2 regions of the Shewanella sp. Isolate8 genome follow, and region 1 is predicted to be linked to the other one. Evidence: predicted binding sites of a transcription regulator. Region 1 holds the regulator's gene; the other holds the start of a gene.
What was found. Region 1 encodes LexA, which represses DNA repair genes until DNA is damaged. Its sites were predicted from a motif close to TACTGTATNNNNATACAGTA; they were not measured.
Positions count from the first base shown of each region.

Region 1 (8,890 bases):
GCCCACCGCGATACCGATAGAGAATAGGGCCAACAAGAGCGACACCACTGTCGCATCCGCATGCAGGTGCAGCTTGGCAAAGTTGGGGAACTGAGTCAGATAGGTCGCCCCGAGAAACCAGAACCAGCTGATCGCCAAGATGGCCATCCAGATACTCGGGGTCTTTCTGACTTTAGCTATGCTGCGCCAGGTGCCCGACAAGGGCGCGAAACGAATCTTAGTGATCGCGCCTTGAGGCGGCATGGCTGGAATCGCCCGGCTGGCCAGGTAACCGGCAACGGCCAGCACAAACACGGTCGCCGCGGTAGCGATAATGCCCTTGTCGCTGGCCACCAGAAGCCCGGCGCTGAGTGTGCCTATCAGGATCGACAAGAAGGTGCCCATCTCTACCCAGGCATTACCCGTCACCAGCTCATCTTCCGCTAAGGCCTGAGGCAGGAGCGAATATTTTACCGGCCCGAAATAGGCCGACTGGCTGCCGGTTAAGAAGAGCAACACTAACATCACCATATAACTCTGGCTCAGAATCGCCATGGCCGCGCAGGACATGATCACCAGCTCCAGCTGCTTTAAGCGTCTGATCAATTTGGCCTTATCCATGTTGTCGGCCACCACTCCCGCGTGGGCGGAAAACAAGAAGAAAGGCAGGATAAACACGCCGGCGGCGAGGTTAACGAACAGGTTTACGCTGATGGGCAGTTCCTCTATCTGGCTATAGGTCACCATCAGAAGCAGCACATTCTTGTAGATATTGTCGTTGAGTGCCCCCAGGCACTGAGTGGCAAAATAGGGAAAAAACCGCTTGGTTAACAGCATAACGCCTCCTTGTGATAACCCAATCCTTTAAGTTGAACCGCGATATGGTGGCGAATGGCCTCCTCGATACTTATCCCGGGAGCAAAGAGCTTATCGTCCAGCGCCAGACACACCAAGCCATGCACGCCCCCCCACAGGGCTCGGCTCGCCAGTAATCGTTGCTCACCGGATAGCTCGGGCAACAGCTCGCCCAGGCAAGACTCTATCAAGGCAAACAGCTGCGCAATAAGCCGGGCATGATGCTCGCTCAGCCCCTGCTCATCGGTTGCCTTAAGCTCGAAGATCAGCTGAAAGGCTCTAGGCTGCTCGAAGGCAAATTGCTGGTAGGCGTTGGCCATCGCCTCGAGTGGATTCGAGTCATAGGCTTGAGAGACTTGTGCATTAGAAACCAGGCACTGGTAAAGCTGATCCAGCGTCAACTCGGCGACGGCTAGTAGCAGACCCTGATAGCTCCCGAAGAGATTCACCAGGGTGCTGGGCACATAGCCGACAACTTGAGCCACCTTGCGCAGGCTCAGGCTATCGAGTGACTCGACCGCCAAATGCTGCAGCACGGCGGCGGTTGCCATCGCCCGAATCTCATCATGAGTATGTTCCTTACGTCTTGCCATCTCGGCTCCATCCCTCTGTCAATTTGCGTTCAAGTTACCAGCAAGCAAAATAAAAAACAATGTTCATAATAAGATTGTTTTTCGGCGACCAGAATAAAGAGGGAAATTTATCGGCTGAGTGTCATGAGAACTCTGTCTTCGTCTGGACCGAAGTAGTCGGCCTCCAGCCCTTGCTCGACAAAGCCTAACCTGGCATAGAGGTGCCTAGCAGGATTATCCGGCGCTACCGTGAGCTTCACCTGTGTCACGCTAGCGGGTAGCGCGCTCAAGGACTCTACAATCAAACGCCTGCCTATGCCTCGCCCCTGAGCGGCACTATCGACTGCGACCGAGAGGATCCAGGCACTATCTACCCGTTCGCTCCTGGCCAGCAGTATGTAGCCCAGTAGACACTCGTTTTCGTCACAAGCGACTCGCAGGCCGCTTGGCCAGCAGTCGAAACTCTGACGAAAGAAGAAGTCTGGATAGGCATGAGCACCAAATAGTCCCTGCTCCAGACGATAGAGCGCCTGCAGCTGGTGCTTACCAGCCGCCTTGATAGAAATATGAGGGAGATTATTCACGGGTTAACAGCTCGTCCCATGGCAGGTGGGTCGATCCCACGACGATAAAGTTGGGATTCTCTAGTGATTCGCGCTCGTTATAACTCAGTGGCTGTAGCTCGAGATCCATCACCTGGCCGCCCGCTTCTTCGATGATGATCTGCGCCGCGCCCGTGTCCCACTCACCCGTGGGACCGATACGCACATAACAGTCGGCGCGACCTTCTGCCACCAGACAGCTCTTAAGCGCCGCACCACCCAACACCACTAGCTCGCAGTGTTTAGGGTGATTGAAAAGCTTCAATACAGATTGGGGATCCTGACGACGGCTCACCGCCAGGCGCAAACAAGGTTCATCATCTGTGGTGAGCTGTTTGCTGGCGATACGCACCTCGCCCTTGCTGCTGCGCTTATAGGCGCCCAGCCCCGCAATGGCGTAATAGACCACGCCCGTCATAGGCACATAGACTACGCCCATGATAGGGCGATTGTGCTCGACCAGGGCGATGATCACCGAGAAGTCACCGCTACCGGCAATAAACTCGCCCGTGCCATCTAGGGGATCGACTAACCAGTAGCGCTGCCAGTCGGCGCGCTCGACGTAGGGGATATCGGCATCTTCTTCGGATAAAACCGGGATCTCAGGGGTGAGACTGTTAAGCTGGGAAGCGATGATCTTATGGGCCGCGATATCGGCAGAGGTCACCGGGGTATTGTCGGATTTCACCTCTTTGTCAAAACTGCCCTCGAGGTAGATCCCTTTAATGGCTTCTCCCGCCTCGATGGCAATCGAAATCGCCTGCTCAACATACTCTTCTGGCTTCATCACAACTCCAACAGCCTACATCTGGCAATGCCTAATATGATAATTCGGATTAACTACTTTAGTTTTAGATGTTTCTGTGCCAAAAACAAGGCGCTAACGCTTCGAGATTCGGAAAAGTCATCTTCTAATAACAACTCAGACCACTGGCTCAATGGCCAGCGTACCACCTCTATGGGTTCGGGCTCGTCACCCTGCAATCGACTCTCATACAGATCTTCGGCGACGAAGATCTGCATCTTGCTGGCAAAGTAGCCAGGCGCCAGGCTTAACTCCATCAGATGGGTCAACTTACGGGCACCAAAGCCGATCTCCTCCTGCAGCTCACGGTTGGCCGCCTGGGCATGGGTCTCGCCGGGATCCACCAGGCCTTTGGGGAAGCCCAGCTCGTAACTATGGGTGCCTGCCGCATATTCGCGTCCCAGCAGGAGTTCCTCGCCATGCACAGGCACCACCATCACGGCGCCGCGGGTATTACCCTTCATGCGCTCATATTGGCGCTCAACCTGATTCGAAAATTTTAAATGCACCTGCTCTATCTGGAACAGACGGCTCTGGGCAACAACTTCGGCATGTAGGATCTGCGGCTTTTTGTCCGACATTGAACTTCCTGAAAAATGGCGTTTGCTTAACCACTCAATCTTACTATGATGGGCCTAATCCACAACTCAAACCAAGGAATTTTTTTACTACCTTTATGTTTCCCTGGAATAAGATAGATACCGTATTGTTAGACATGGACGGTACCCTGCTGGATCTGCATTTCGACAACCACTTCTGGCTCAGCCTGGTGCCTCAGGCCTTGTGTCAGCAGCGGCAGATCCCACCGGCCGAGGCCCAGCAACTGGTAGAGAGTGCCTATGCCAAGGTCTTCGGCACCCTGGAGTGGTATTGCCTCGAATATTGGCAACAGGAGTTGGGTCTGGACATTCTGGCGCTGCATCACACCCTGGTCGACAGGATCCAGCTGCGTCAGGACAGCATGCCCTTTCTCGGCACGCTCGCCAAATACGGCAAGCGGCGCATCTTAGTCACCAACGCCCATCCCCACAGTCTGGCGTTGAAGCTCAAACATACCGAACTGGCTAGCGGGTTAGACGAGATGCTCTCCAGCCACACGACAGGCTATCCCAAGGAGCATCCCAAGTTCTGGCGTCACCTGTTTAATGAGTTTTCCCTGGATCCCAGCCGCTGCCTGTTTATCGACGACAGTGAGCCCATTCTACTGGCGGCCCAAAAAGCCGGCGTAGGCTATCAGCTAGGGATCAAGAATCCCGACAGCCAAAAGCCGCACAAGCAGTTTGCCGACTTCCCTGCCATCGACGATTACCATCATCTACTCGTCTCCCTAGAACAGGCTCAACGAGACTAGCCGCCTGCGCTTTACGCGCTAATCGCTTGATGTGACTGACAGAAAATCTGGTTAATACTTGCACTGTATAAAATACTGTATATACTGACAGGTACTGTATGGAAAGACAGGATTAATCATGAGACCCTTAACCCCGAGACAAGCCGAGATTTTAGATCTGATTAAACGCAATATTGCCGACACTGGCATGCCGCCTACCCGTGCGGAAATTGCGCGTCGCTTAGGCTTTAAGAGTGCCAATGCTGCCGAGGAACACCTCAAGGCGCTGGCCAAGAAAGGTTGCATCGAAATCATGCCCGGCACCTCACGCGGTATTAAGCTGACCCAAGAGGAAGAGCCTGAAGATCTCGGTCTGCCTCTAATCGGCCAGGTTGCCGCCGGTGAGCCCATTCTGGCCCAGGAGCATGTGGAGCAGCACTATCAGGTTGATCCAAGCATGTTCCGCCCCAGCGCAGACTTCCTGCTGAGGGTCAAGGGTGACAGTATGAAAGATATCGGCATTCTCGAAGGCGATCTGCTGGCAGTACATAAGGTCGAACAGGCCAGAAACGGTCAGATCATCGTTGCCCGCGTGGAAGACGATGTCACGGTTAAACGCTTCGAGAAGCGCGGCAGCACCGTGTTCCTTCATGCAGAAAACGAAGAATATTCCCCTATCGTCGTCGATCTCACCACTCAGAGCCTGAGTATCGAAGGCCTGGCCGTTGGCGTGATTCGAAATGGAGACTGGCAATGAACAACCTAATGGGCATGGCGCCACGTCATCCAGGACTTTGGGTCGATCTCGACAGCTCGCTTAAGCGCGGCGATGGCAACACTATCTCTACCACGGCAAGTTCGACTCAGGGCAAGCAGGAGCTCCAGGCCCTCACCCCTGAGCTAGCCAGACTCAGTCAGCAGGGGCAATGGGTGGTGCTGATCAGCCCGCCAAACATAGGCTACAAACAGATGCTGGCCGACGGCGGTGTTCGCATGGACCGTATATTACTTGTGCACACCAAGGATGAGGTCGAAACCCTGTGGGCGATGGAAAAAGCCCTCACAAGTGGTACATCCAGTGCGGTGATCTGCTGGGCACAAACCCTGGATGCCCGTGACAGTCGTCGCCTACAGATAGTCGCCAAGAATACCCGCGCATTAGGGGTAGTGATCGAAGATGCGAACGGTCACTTACCTGCCAGCCCGTTTTCCCAAGAGGATCTCAGCGGTCAGCCCTCGAATCTGTTTAGCTCGCTACACTAATCATCCTCGCACTACCTTTCCATACAAACGCCCCGCAAGGGGCGTTTTTGTGTCTGTTTTGTTTAGCAAAATAAAATAAAAGTGATCTTGATCAATATTTAAACAGCCATTAAGTTAGTAATAGATATCAACGATTATTTGTTATATCGCACAATTTGGTTGTCGGCTTGAGCGGCGAAAATAATCTTGTAACACCTCGCCCACGGAAGCTGAAATTGGTCTGATATATTCAGCCGTAAGTGCAAGCGTGGTCACCACCAACAGAACAAGAGTTTCACCACCGACGCACTTTGAAGTCATCGTTGCTTTTTTGGGAACTGAAGAGTTTGCATAGAGCCGAGACATACTGTGTGGCTCTTCTTTGTAGTTGCCTTCGCAATTGACAGAGGAGAAGTCTAGTGAAGCAAGTGTTGTGTTGTTTGCTGGCGTTGCTATTTACGCCCACCATACTCGCAGCAGATATGCCCCTGAACATGACATCAGGGGTCACAGAGATCAGTAATAAGGTGTTTAGCCTGCATATGACGATTCTCTATATCTGTTGCGCCATAGGCCTGGTCGTCTTTGGCGTGATGATCTACGCCATCATCAACCATAGACGTTCTAAGGGTGCCGTCGCGGCAAACTTTCATGAGAGCACTAAGGTAGAGATCGCCTGGACGCTCGTGCCTTTTGCCATCTTGATCCTCATGGCCATCCCAGCCACTAAGACACTGATCGCCATGGAAGATCCCAGCAATGCCGATCTCACCATTAAGATCACAGGTTCCCAATGGAAATGGCACTACAGCTACTTCGATCAAGACATAAGCTACTACAGCCTACTCGCCACTCCCAGAGAACAGATAGAGGGCAAGGAGGACAAAGGCGAACACTATCTGCTGGAGGTCGACAAACCGCTGGTGCTGCCGGTCAATCGTAAGATCCGCTTCCTGATGACCTCGGAGGATGTGATCCACTCCTGGTGGGTGCCGGCCTTCGCGGTGAAGAAGGATGCTAACCCAGGCTTCATCAACGAGGCCTGGACCCGCATCGACAAGCCAGGCATCTACCGCGGCCAGTGCGCCGAGCTTTGCGGCAAGGATCACGGCTTCATGCCGATCGTGGTGCAGGTGCTTTCCGAGGCCGATTTCGACAACTGGATTGTCGAGCAGGAGGCACAGGCCAGCGCGGCCGCCGCCGAGGCGCAGGCCGCACTGTCGAAAACCCTGTCGAAAGAAGAGCTGATGGCCCAGGGCGAACAGGTGTATATGGCGCGCTGCGCAGCCTGCCACCAGCCAAATGGCGCCGGCCTCCCGGGTGTATTCCCCTCGCTCATCGGCAGTCCAATCATAAAAGGCCCTGTCGCCGATCACATCTCTGTGGTGCTACACGGTCGATCTGGCACGGCGATGCAGGCCTTCGCGCAGCAGTTGACCGCCACAGAAATTGCCGCCGTGGTGACCTACGAGCGTAATGCCTGGGGCAACGATAGCGGCGATATTGTTCAGGCAGCCGACGTTAACCAGGCAAGCTCAGGTGCACCAAGCGGCACAGATGCCGGTACAAATGCCGAGACGGCCCAGCCGACACCTCCACCAGCAGCCACAACGACCGAGTCAACCGAGCCGGCCTCCTCTAATGATGACGCTAAAGCAGTGGTTTTAGACGACCTCAGCATGGATGAGCTGATGGCTAAGGGCGAGCAGGTTTACCTCGGCCACTGCGCCGCTTGCCACCAGGCCACAGGCATGGGTCTGCCGGGCGCCTTCCCGGCACTCAAGGGCAGTGCCATCGCCACAGGGCCCGTTGATAACCACATCGACATAGTGCTTCACGGCAAGCCGGGTACCGCCATGCAGGCCTTTGCCAGCCAGTTAACGCCTCAGGAACTCGCTGCGGTGATCACCTTTGAGCGCAACGCCTGGGGTAACAACACAGGCGATATGGTTCAGGCAACAGACGTCAATCAAGCAGGTCAATAGGGAGGCATTATGAATGCAATAACGCGTGAAGCAGATATGGATGCCACTCATATTGGCGAACATTCGACCCACCATGAGGAGCACCCCACGGGAATAAAGCGTTGGCTGTTTACCACCAACCATAAAGATATCGGTACCCTCTATCTCTGGTTTAGTTTCATCATGTTCTTAACCGGCGGCGCCATGGCCATGGTGATCCGTGCCGAGCTTTTCCAACCGGGTCTGCAACTGGTGGAGCCGAACTTCTTCAACCAGATGACCACGGTACATGGTCTGATCATGGTATTCGGCGCCGTGATGCCAGCCTTTACCGGCCTGGCTAACTGGCTGATCCCTATGATGATAGGGGCGCCAGACATGGCCCTGCCGCGCATGAACAACTGGAGCTTCTGGATCTTGCCCTTCGCCTTTGCGATCCTGATTAGCTCGCTGTTTATGGAGGGCGGTGGCCCTAATTTTGGCTGGACCTTCTATGCCCCGCTGTCGACGGCCTATAGCCCGGACAGTACGGCCTTGTTTGTCTTCTCGGTACACATCATGGGGATCAGCTCCATCATGGGCGCCATCAATGTGATCGTCACCATAGTCAACATGCGCGCCCCCGGTATGACCTGGATGAAGCTGCCACTGTTTGTCTGGACCTGGCTGATCACCGCCTTCCTGCTGATCGCCGTGATGCCAGTGCTTGCCGGTGTGGTCACCATGGTACTGACCGACAAGTTCTTCGGCACCAGCTTCTTCGATGCCGCCGGCGGTGGTGATCCTGTGATGTTCCAGCATATCTTCTGGTTCTTCGGCCACCCCGAGGTCTACATCATGATCTTGCCATCCTTCGGCATCATCTCGGCCATAGTACCGGCCTTCAGCCGCAAGAAGCTGTTTGGCTACTCCTCCATGGTATACGCCACCGCCAGCATCGCGATCCTCTCGTTCCTGGTCTGGGCCCACCACATGTTTACCACAGGGATGCCGGTGTTCGCCGAGCTCTTCTTCATGTACTGCACCATGCTGATCGCCGTACCGACCGGGGTGAAGGTATTCAACTGGGTAGCCACCATCTGGCGCGGCTCACTTACCTTCGAGACCCCCATGCTGTTCTCGCTGGCCTTCATCATCCTCTTCACCATAGGCGGCTTCTCCGGGTTGATGCTGGCCATCACGCCGGTGGATTTCCAGTACCACGATACCTACTTCGTCGTGGCTCACTTCCACTATGTGCTGGTGTCGGGCGCCATCTTCTCCATCATGGCGGCGGCTTATTATTGGCTGCCTAAGTGGACGGGACACATGTATAGCGAGAAGCTGGGCAAGCTGCATTTCTGGTGCTCCGTCATCTCGGTGAATGTGCTCTTCTTCCCCATGCACTTCCTGGGACTGGCGGGCATGCCGAGACGTATTCCAGACTACTCGATTCAATTTGCCGATGTGAACCAAATTGTCTCTATCGGTGGTTTCGCCTTCGGCCTGTCGCAACTGATCTTCCTAGTGGTGGTGATCAAGTGCATTCGCGGCGGCGAGGC
Region 1 is NZ_JAKEVI010000005.1:176,172-185,061, reverse strand. Features, by position in the region: gene L1D43_RS18665 (MFS transporter) at 1-816, opposite strand, end outside; gene L1D43_RS18660 (TetR-like C-terminal domain-containing protein) at 807-1,427, opposite strand; gene L1D43_RS18655 (N-acetyltransferase) at 1,535-1,990, opposite strand; gene cysQ (3'(2'),5'-bisphosphate nucleotidase CysQ) at 1,983-2,795, opposite strand; gene nudE (ADP compounds hydrolase NudE) at 2,849-3,394, opposite strand; gene yrfG (GMP/IMP nucleotidase) at 3,490-4,164, shown strand; gene lexA (transcriptional repressor LexA) at 4,283-4,900, shown strand; gene L1D43_RS18630 (SulA-like leucine-rich domain-containing protein) at 4,897-5,406, shown strand; gene coxB (cytochrome c oxidase subunit II) at 5,805-7,370, shown strand; gene ctaD (cytochrome c oxidase subunit I) at 7,407-8,890, shown strand, end outside.

Region 2 (7,616 bases), on a different contig from region 1:
TTGATGGAGCATAGGGCCGCACCGCTATCGAGATCCCGCCCATGGGCGATACAGGTCAAGATATCGAGCAGCGGCTGACGCTCCGCCTCATGCATGCGCACGCCACCGGCCGCCACACAGGGGATCGCCTGGGCCTGACTCAGCCATTGCCATTGCTGTAGGTTGAGTGCCTCTCCCGGCAGCAAGAGTCGCTCCATCAAGAGATGCAGGCGTCCCGAAAAGGCTGAAACCAGCCGTGAGGCTATGCCTCCTATGTGCTCACGATAACGAGATAACATATCGGGCTCTGCGCTCGCTCCCCCGCCGCCTTGCCTAAACTGCGCCAGAGTCGGTGGCCGCCACAGCAGCAGGCTCTGCTGCTGAGCCAGGATAGCCTCTAGGCTCACCCTGTACTCGCCCTTACTCTGACTCCGCCTGGCCTGGGTGACCAGGGCGCTGATCTCGCCATAGGCCAGACGACTGGGTGCCAGCAGCACAAACAGCCCCTCATCGAGATGAAACTCGGCGCCCAAGATCAACTTAAGGTTGCAGCGCTTAGCCGCCTCATGGGCCTTAACCACACCGGCGAAGGAACATTCGTCGGTCAACGCCAGCGCCTGATAGCCCAGGCGCTTGGCCTGCTCCACCAGCTCATGGGGGTGAGAGGCCCCCCGCAAAAAGCTGTAATTGGAGAGAGCGTGTAATTCGGCATACTGTGGCTCAGTGTGCTGTGATTGGGTGCGCATTAGCCAAACCATCCCTGCAGGAATAAGCCCTCAGGCGTGCGAAACACCCAGCAGAGTCCGCCATGGTGTCGGCGGGCAAGATAATAATCCCGCGGCGGACTCGCCGACCAGGGACTATGCAGTCGCTCCGGGCCCTTGAGCAGGCTCACCGACTCCTGCCCAATTGGCTCAGGCTGACGCAGTAGCCAATTGGGCCGAATGCGGCCGTCACACAGGCCATGAAACAGATCCGTAAACAAGGTCGCCTCCTCGCTCAGCGCACGGGTCTTACCCTGATAGCTGGCCCTTGGCTCGGCGCACAGGTTGCTCCCTGAGACCATAGCATCCTGACTCGCTCCCTTGCGTCCCTGGGCACCCAAACGGTTTTGAGAAAGGCTGCGGCTCTGCCAGCTCTGCTCCGGCAGGTGATGACTGTGATTCTCAAGTCCCTTAACCTTGTCTGCCCCTAAACGCGCCTCAAGCAGGGATAACAGACGCATGCTGGCATCGCTCTCCCCCTCACCCTTCCACCAATGGGGTGTCTGCACCGACAGTGCCACCAGCGTATCGGCCTGAATCGCCAGGCTAGTCACCGGTGCCTCCAGGGTAAGACGCTCCAGTTGCACGCGGCAAAGCTTAAGCAGGGCGTCGGCCCTATGTTCGGCGAAGGGGTAACGGATCTCACAGCGTAGCGGGGCTAGATTCAGATCGCGAAACACTAAGGTTAATGACAGCGCCAGCACCGCCTGTTGACGCTGTACAAGATAGGCCGATAGCGTCCCTAACATGCGCCCAAGGGGAAAGGCCAAGCCTTCGAGGTGACTCACCTCATAGAGCAAGGCCAGCTTGTGGCGATAAGACTCAGGCATCTGATAAAACTCATGCACCTGGGGTAGCTGACCTTTGAGGCGAGCCAGTAGGGTCAGCACGGTCTCGCCAAAACGCTCACCAAGCTCCTTGAACGGCAAGGTAAGCAGCGCCTTAACCTGGGTCAGCCCCATATTCTCAAGGGCCTGCAACACATGTTGCGGCAATGGCAAGACAGAGACCGGCAAAGACGCGATTTGGGCGAGAGTAACCTGGACAAACTCCTCCTGTGATAGCCTCTCTTGTGATAGCTCCTCCTGTGATAGCCGCTCCTGACCATAGGCCTGCTGCGCTAACACCTCGGGGGCTACTTCTTCAATCTCTGCGCCTTGGGGATAGGCTGGCGCCACTGACATGCCCTGCGGCTCATTGTCTCGCAGCAATCGCGTATTCTCTTGTGACAACGGCGCATTCTCTTGTGACAACGGCTCATTCTTTTGTGATAACGGCCAATAGTCATCTGATGGCTCACCAGCCTGCCTGAACATAGGCCGGTATCTGGCCCCTAGCTGAGCCAGCAGTGCATTCTCTCCCAGGGCAAACTGGCACTCGAGCCCATAATCCTGGGCTGTCTTATGATACTGGCTGATGAGTCTGTCCAGGCCGCCGAAAACCTTCGCCATCGAGCCGACCTCCAGCAGCAAGGTGTCTGTCAGACTCGGCGACTCATTCGGTTTCTTTTGCCTGGCCTGCTCGAACGGGCAGACGGGCGGCACGACCCTGGCGCTGTAACCATAGCTCCACTGGCACAGCCAATGGATGGCCTCCTGACTCAAAGAGGGCTCATAGGCTAATAACTGCAGCGATGGGCTGAGCGCCTGGGCGGTCGCCAGACTCTGGCCCGTCTCGACCCCCAGCTTAGCCGCAGCGCTTGAGGCGATAAGGATCTGACTGGACTGACGCTCGAAGAGGGCCAGCTCGCTGCCCTGGGGCAAACCTTGATGGTAGCCTTGATACTGAAGTAACCAGTGAGGAAAATAGACCGCAAGCCACAGCATCTAAGCACTCCAGGGACCTTGCAAGACTTGGGCGCTCTCCTGAGGCCTATCCAGCTTCCTATCCAGTTCATCCTCCCATTCCTTCTCCCGTCCCCTCTCTGTAGCCACATCGAGCATCAGGCTCTGAGCCAATAGCTCGGGCAGAAGCGATAAGGAAAAGCCCGGCGCCGGCCAACCACCACGGCGCTTTAAAATATCTACCTGGGTCTCGAGCGGCTTATCTGTTCCTGCCTCGGTGTTAGCCTGCAAGGCGATCCGCAGCGGCACGGGATGGGCCTGCTCCTTCATCTTATCCGGCAGATAGCAGAAACACAGACTCTCGCCCTTCTCGCAGGCAAGCTGCAAGCGCCTGGCCTGACTGACACTGAGCTCCTTAAGCCAACATAAGACCAGAGGCGAGACGCCGCTAGTTAAGATCTGCTCGAGCGCCCATAGCTGCTCCTTCACCGCCTGGGTGTCGATCCACAAGAGACGGCTGATATCTATGCCCTGCATCGCTAACGCTTGGGGATAAGGCACATGAGGCGGCGCCACCAGGCTCACCAGTCCGGTACCACAACCTTCGGTCGATGCGTTAGGGATCAGGCGGCGCATCAGCGGCAGTACAAGACTCAGCTCGCCAATCCCCTCACTGGTAGAGAAGATCTCGCATAGCCCCTGATTAGGCCAGCCTCCCTGCCCTAGATGGCGATTAAGCTCAGGATAACCGCTATCCTGCCCCTCTTGCTGGGGATGATAGGCATCGCCGCGCCAAAGATCGGCGCGCTGGAGTAAACGTTCAAGTTGAAGATCTGCCAAGGCCATGATGCACCCGCTCTCATTCGATTCGCTTAAGGGATGGCTGAGTTGTTAGCCTTGAGCTGTTAACACTAAGATGCCAAGAGCTAATCGCGACTGAATCATGACCTAGTCACGACCCAATCACGACTGAACCACGACTTATACCGCAGCTGGACCGTAACAGAGCCACGACATCAATCTGGCATCTTTCCCAGGCAGCGCTAACCCTGCTTACCTTAAACATGGAAATCGAAATAATACTGTATATAAATACAGTATATTTATAAATGGGCAGATCGCAAGCCCGAAAACGGGTGCTCTTTCGAGATCCTTCCACTGCTTGACGGCATAAGCCGCACTCTCTGCCTCTGGCTTAAGCAAGAGGGCAAGCTAGCCACTGATTTTCATCGGTGAACAGAGATAGCTGTTTTGCGACAATCAGTTGCAGCGGCTCATTGAAGTCAAAGCGCGGGATTCACACCGCGCAGGCACAAAAAAACCACCCTAAGGTGGCTTTATCGGTTATCAGCGTCGATCAACGGTATTTCTTGACCTTCTTGAGCGCTATCTGCTGCTTGAGGGGCGACAGGTGCTCGATAAAGACCTTGCCATCGAGATGATCCATCTCGTGTTGCAGCACGATTGCCAGGAAGTCATCGCTCTCGATCTCAAAGGCCTCACCCTGACGGTTAAGCGCCTTGACCTTCACCTTTTCGAAACGTGTCACCTTGGCGCGGTAGCCAGGAATTGAGAGACAGCCCTCTTCGCCGACGATCTCGCCCGAACGCTCGACGAACTCAGGATTGATCACCACGATGGGCTGATCGCGATCCTCAGACAGATCGATCACTAAGATGGCGTGTTCGCTGCCCACCTGAGTAGCGGCGAGCCCAATGCCATCGTCTGTGTGGTACATGGTTTCGATCAGATCATCGATAAAACCTTGCACGGCGGCAATGTCTTCTACGGGCTTGGCCTTACGTTTCAGGCGCTCATCAGGAATGGTCAATATATCGAGTACAGGCATAGTCTCAGGTTCTGGTTAATCAAATTAGGCATATAAAGTGGTGCCATTATGACCGAAATCACATTAAAGGCAACCGCAATCGGGTTTTCCCTTCAGGCCAAGCCTTGCAGCCGACTTGTATTTCATCGCTCAAGTCGATAGCATGACCAGATAAATGTATACAATATACGAGAATGATGATGACGACCCCTATACGTACCCCTCTGCCTAGTACCTTTTATGTGGCCAATACCATGGAGATCTTCGAGCGTCTCGCCTGGTATGGCTTCTTTACCCTCTCCTCCCTCTATATGACCTCTCCTGCTCACCAAGGCGGCTTAGGCTTTAGCGAACAGGAGCGTGGCCTGCTGCAGGGAATGATCCCCTTCTTTCTCTACCTGTTTCCTGTACTTACCGGTGCACTGGCCGATCGCTATGGCTACCGTAAGATGTTTCTTATCGCCTACGCCATCATGTGCCCCAGCTATTTCCTCCTAGGTCAGGTGAGCAGCTTTAGCGGCTTCTTCATCGCCTTCATGGGGGTCGCCATCGGCGCAGCCTGCTTTAAACCTGTGGTGACGGGCACTGTGGCACGCACCACAGATCACACCAACCGAGGCCTGGGTTTTGGCATCTTCTATATGATGGTCAATGTGGGCGGCTTCCTCGGCCCCTTCATCGCCGGCTATGTCCGCGCCATCAGCTGGGACTGGGTCTTCATCATGTCGGCAATCTGGATCGGCATAAATTTCATTCCGGCACTCTTCTTCTATCACGAACCGACCAATCCTCACCAGCAGCGGGGTAAGTCACTGTCTCAGGTATTCAGGGATATTCAAGAGGTGCTGGGCAATGCCCGTTTCGCCCTGCTGTTTTTCGGCACCTTAGTGATCCTGCTCTCCTACGGCGCCAAGTGGATCAGCGGCGAGCAGTGCCTGACCATCTACCTGGTGTGGTTTAGCCTGCATATGATCTGGAATGCCCTCGCCAAATCTGACAAGCAACTGCCCTGGTATCTGCAGAAGATCGCCCTTGGCAACAAGCCCTTCGTGATCTACCTGCTTATCCTTTCCGGCTTCTGGATGGTCTACCAACAGATCTTCATCACCCTGCCCATCTATATTCGCGATTTTGTCGATACCTCGGACCTAGTCGCCATGCTAGCCCCCTGGCCCGGACTGCTCGACTTCTTCGCCCCCGTGGATATCACGCTACTCGGTGACGAACTGCTCGGTACGGCAAAGGCCTATGGCGCCGGTAGCCTGAGCCTGTCAGACGCCTACTTCGATCTGGTGCATGCCAAAGTGATGATCCCAAGAGAAGAACTCGGGGAGGCGTTAGGAATTATCGCGCAAGCGCCAGAGCTCGCCAGTCAATATGCTCAGCAGTTTGCCCTGCAGTATCGCCAGATAAACCCCGAGTACCTTATCGGGCTCAATTTTCTCTCTATCGTGTTGATGCAGGTGATGGTGAGCCGCATCGCCGAGCGATTCAGTCCGCTGCCGGTTTTGGTGGCTGGCACCCTGATTCTTGGGCTAGGCACGGCGCTAGGCGGACTCGCCCACGGCATACTCATGGGCGGCGCCATGGTACTCACCTCCATCTTGGTATTTTCCATCGGTGAGATGGTGGCCTCACCTAAGAGTCAGGAATATGTGGCCAGCTTTGCCCCCCAAGATAAGAAGGCGATGTTTATGGGTTACTATTTTGTCTCATCGGCCATCGGCTTCTTGCTGGCTGGCCCGCTATCTGGCTACCTCTACGCCGAAGTCGCCAAGGGCGCAAACCAGCCCGCCTTAATGTGGTACATCATAGGCGGATTTGGCCTGCTGGCCACCATAGGGCTAGTGCTGTTTCATCGTATCGGTGCCAAACAGGCGTTATCGCCGGCGCAGCCTAATGCCTTAGGCGCACAGAGCTAGTTGGAAAATGCTTATCAAAAAAGGCGAGATTTATCTTGGTATTAGCAAGCAAGTAATAAATCGATAATCAAGCAACAGACAGGTCAAAGTCCCATCGACCTGTCTGTCATCCCACTCCATACATACTCAAGCCAATACCAGCGACGGTTAAACCATCCAGCCTTCACTTCACTCACCCCTTATCCTTAGAAATTATCTAGAAACTGGTTTACTATCAGAACATAGCCATTGCACCTAGCAAACGCCTGGCAAGACACATTAAACTCAGGCTATCTAGCATTTCCTTGACGATGAGATGCCTTAGGGCCAGAACGGAGACAGCGTGAATCAGACACAGTTATCGCCCATGGCCAAGATATGGCACGTGGTTGCCCTGATCCCCGAGGGGCATGTCAGCTCCTATGGCAAGATAGCCGATCTCGCCGGCCTGCCAGGGCGAGCACGCTATGTCTCCCGCGCCCTCAAGATGGCGCCCGATACGTTAGCGCTCCCCTGGCATCGAGTGATCAACAGCCAGGGAAAGATCGCCTTTCCCGAGACCAGCCCCCATTTTATCGAGCAGATGCAGAGATTAAGAAGTGAAGCGATAGAAGTGAACCGAGGTCGGGTAAAGCTGTCCAAGTATGAGTGGCAGCCGGATCTGGCGACCCTAGTGTTTGCATTACCCTTTTAACTTATCGTGACCGGGAGAAGGCCTTGTCGATATTCAAATCCGCACTCATGATTTCATCTTTCTGTGCCATTGCCTTAAGCGCGCAGGCCGATGAATCCCCCTTGACCCCGCACACGGCGGAGTATCAGGTGAACTATGGCAGCATAGAACTGGGCAAGGCACGCTATCAACTGCCGGCGCCCCAGGATAACTTGTACCAATACCGTTTCGACAGCAATGTCAGCCTGCTGATGCTATGGGATAAGCGCTCCGTCATCAGCACCTTCAGCGAGGAGGGAGGACAGCTGGTGCCCATGCGTTATATCCATAACCGCAGCGGTACCGGCTCAGACTATCAGGAGCAGTCGGCCTATGTGCTCGATCAGCAACTGGTACATAGCCGCTATAAGGATGAAAGGGCTAAGTTTCCCTATACGCAGGATCTCTTCGACCCCCTGATGGTACAACTGCAATTTAGGCTCGATATCATGAAGGGCAGCGACAAGCTGCACTACAAGATGCTCAAGAGCGGCGAGATCGATGAATATGACTTCAAGGTGGTCAGTAAGGAGCGCATGGTGCTCCCGAGCGGCACCTATGAGACGGTCAAGATAGAAGTCGTGCGTGACAACGACAAGCGCCAAACCTTTTTCTGGATGTCCCCCAAACTCGGCTACCTGCCCGTCA
Region 2 is NZ_JAKEVI010000001.1:1,855,789-1,863,404, forward strand. Features, by position in the region: gene L1D43_RS08200 (error-prone DNA polymerase) at 1-725, opposite strand, end outside; gene L1D43_RS08205 (DNA polymerase Y family protein) at 725-2,569, opposite strand; gene imuA (translesion DNA synthesis-associated protein ImuA) at 2,570-3,373, opposite strand; gene def (peptide deformylase) at 3,885-4,376, opposite strand; gene L1D43_RS08220 (MFS transporter) at 4,556-6,277, shown strand; gene L1D43_RS08225 (MGMT family protein) at 6,624-6,950, shown strand; gene L1D43_RS08230 (DUF3108 domain-containing protein) at 6,998-7,616, shown strand, end outside.
Region 2: imuA (translesion DNA synthesis-associated protein ImuA) is a predicted target of LexA. The motif match lies at 3,608-3,627, and genes of this name have one in related genera.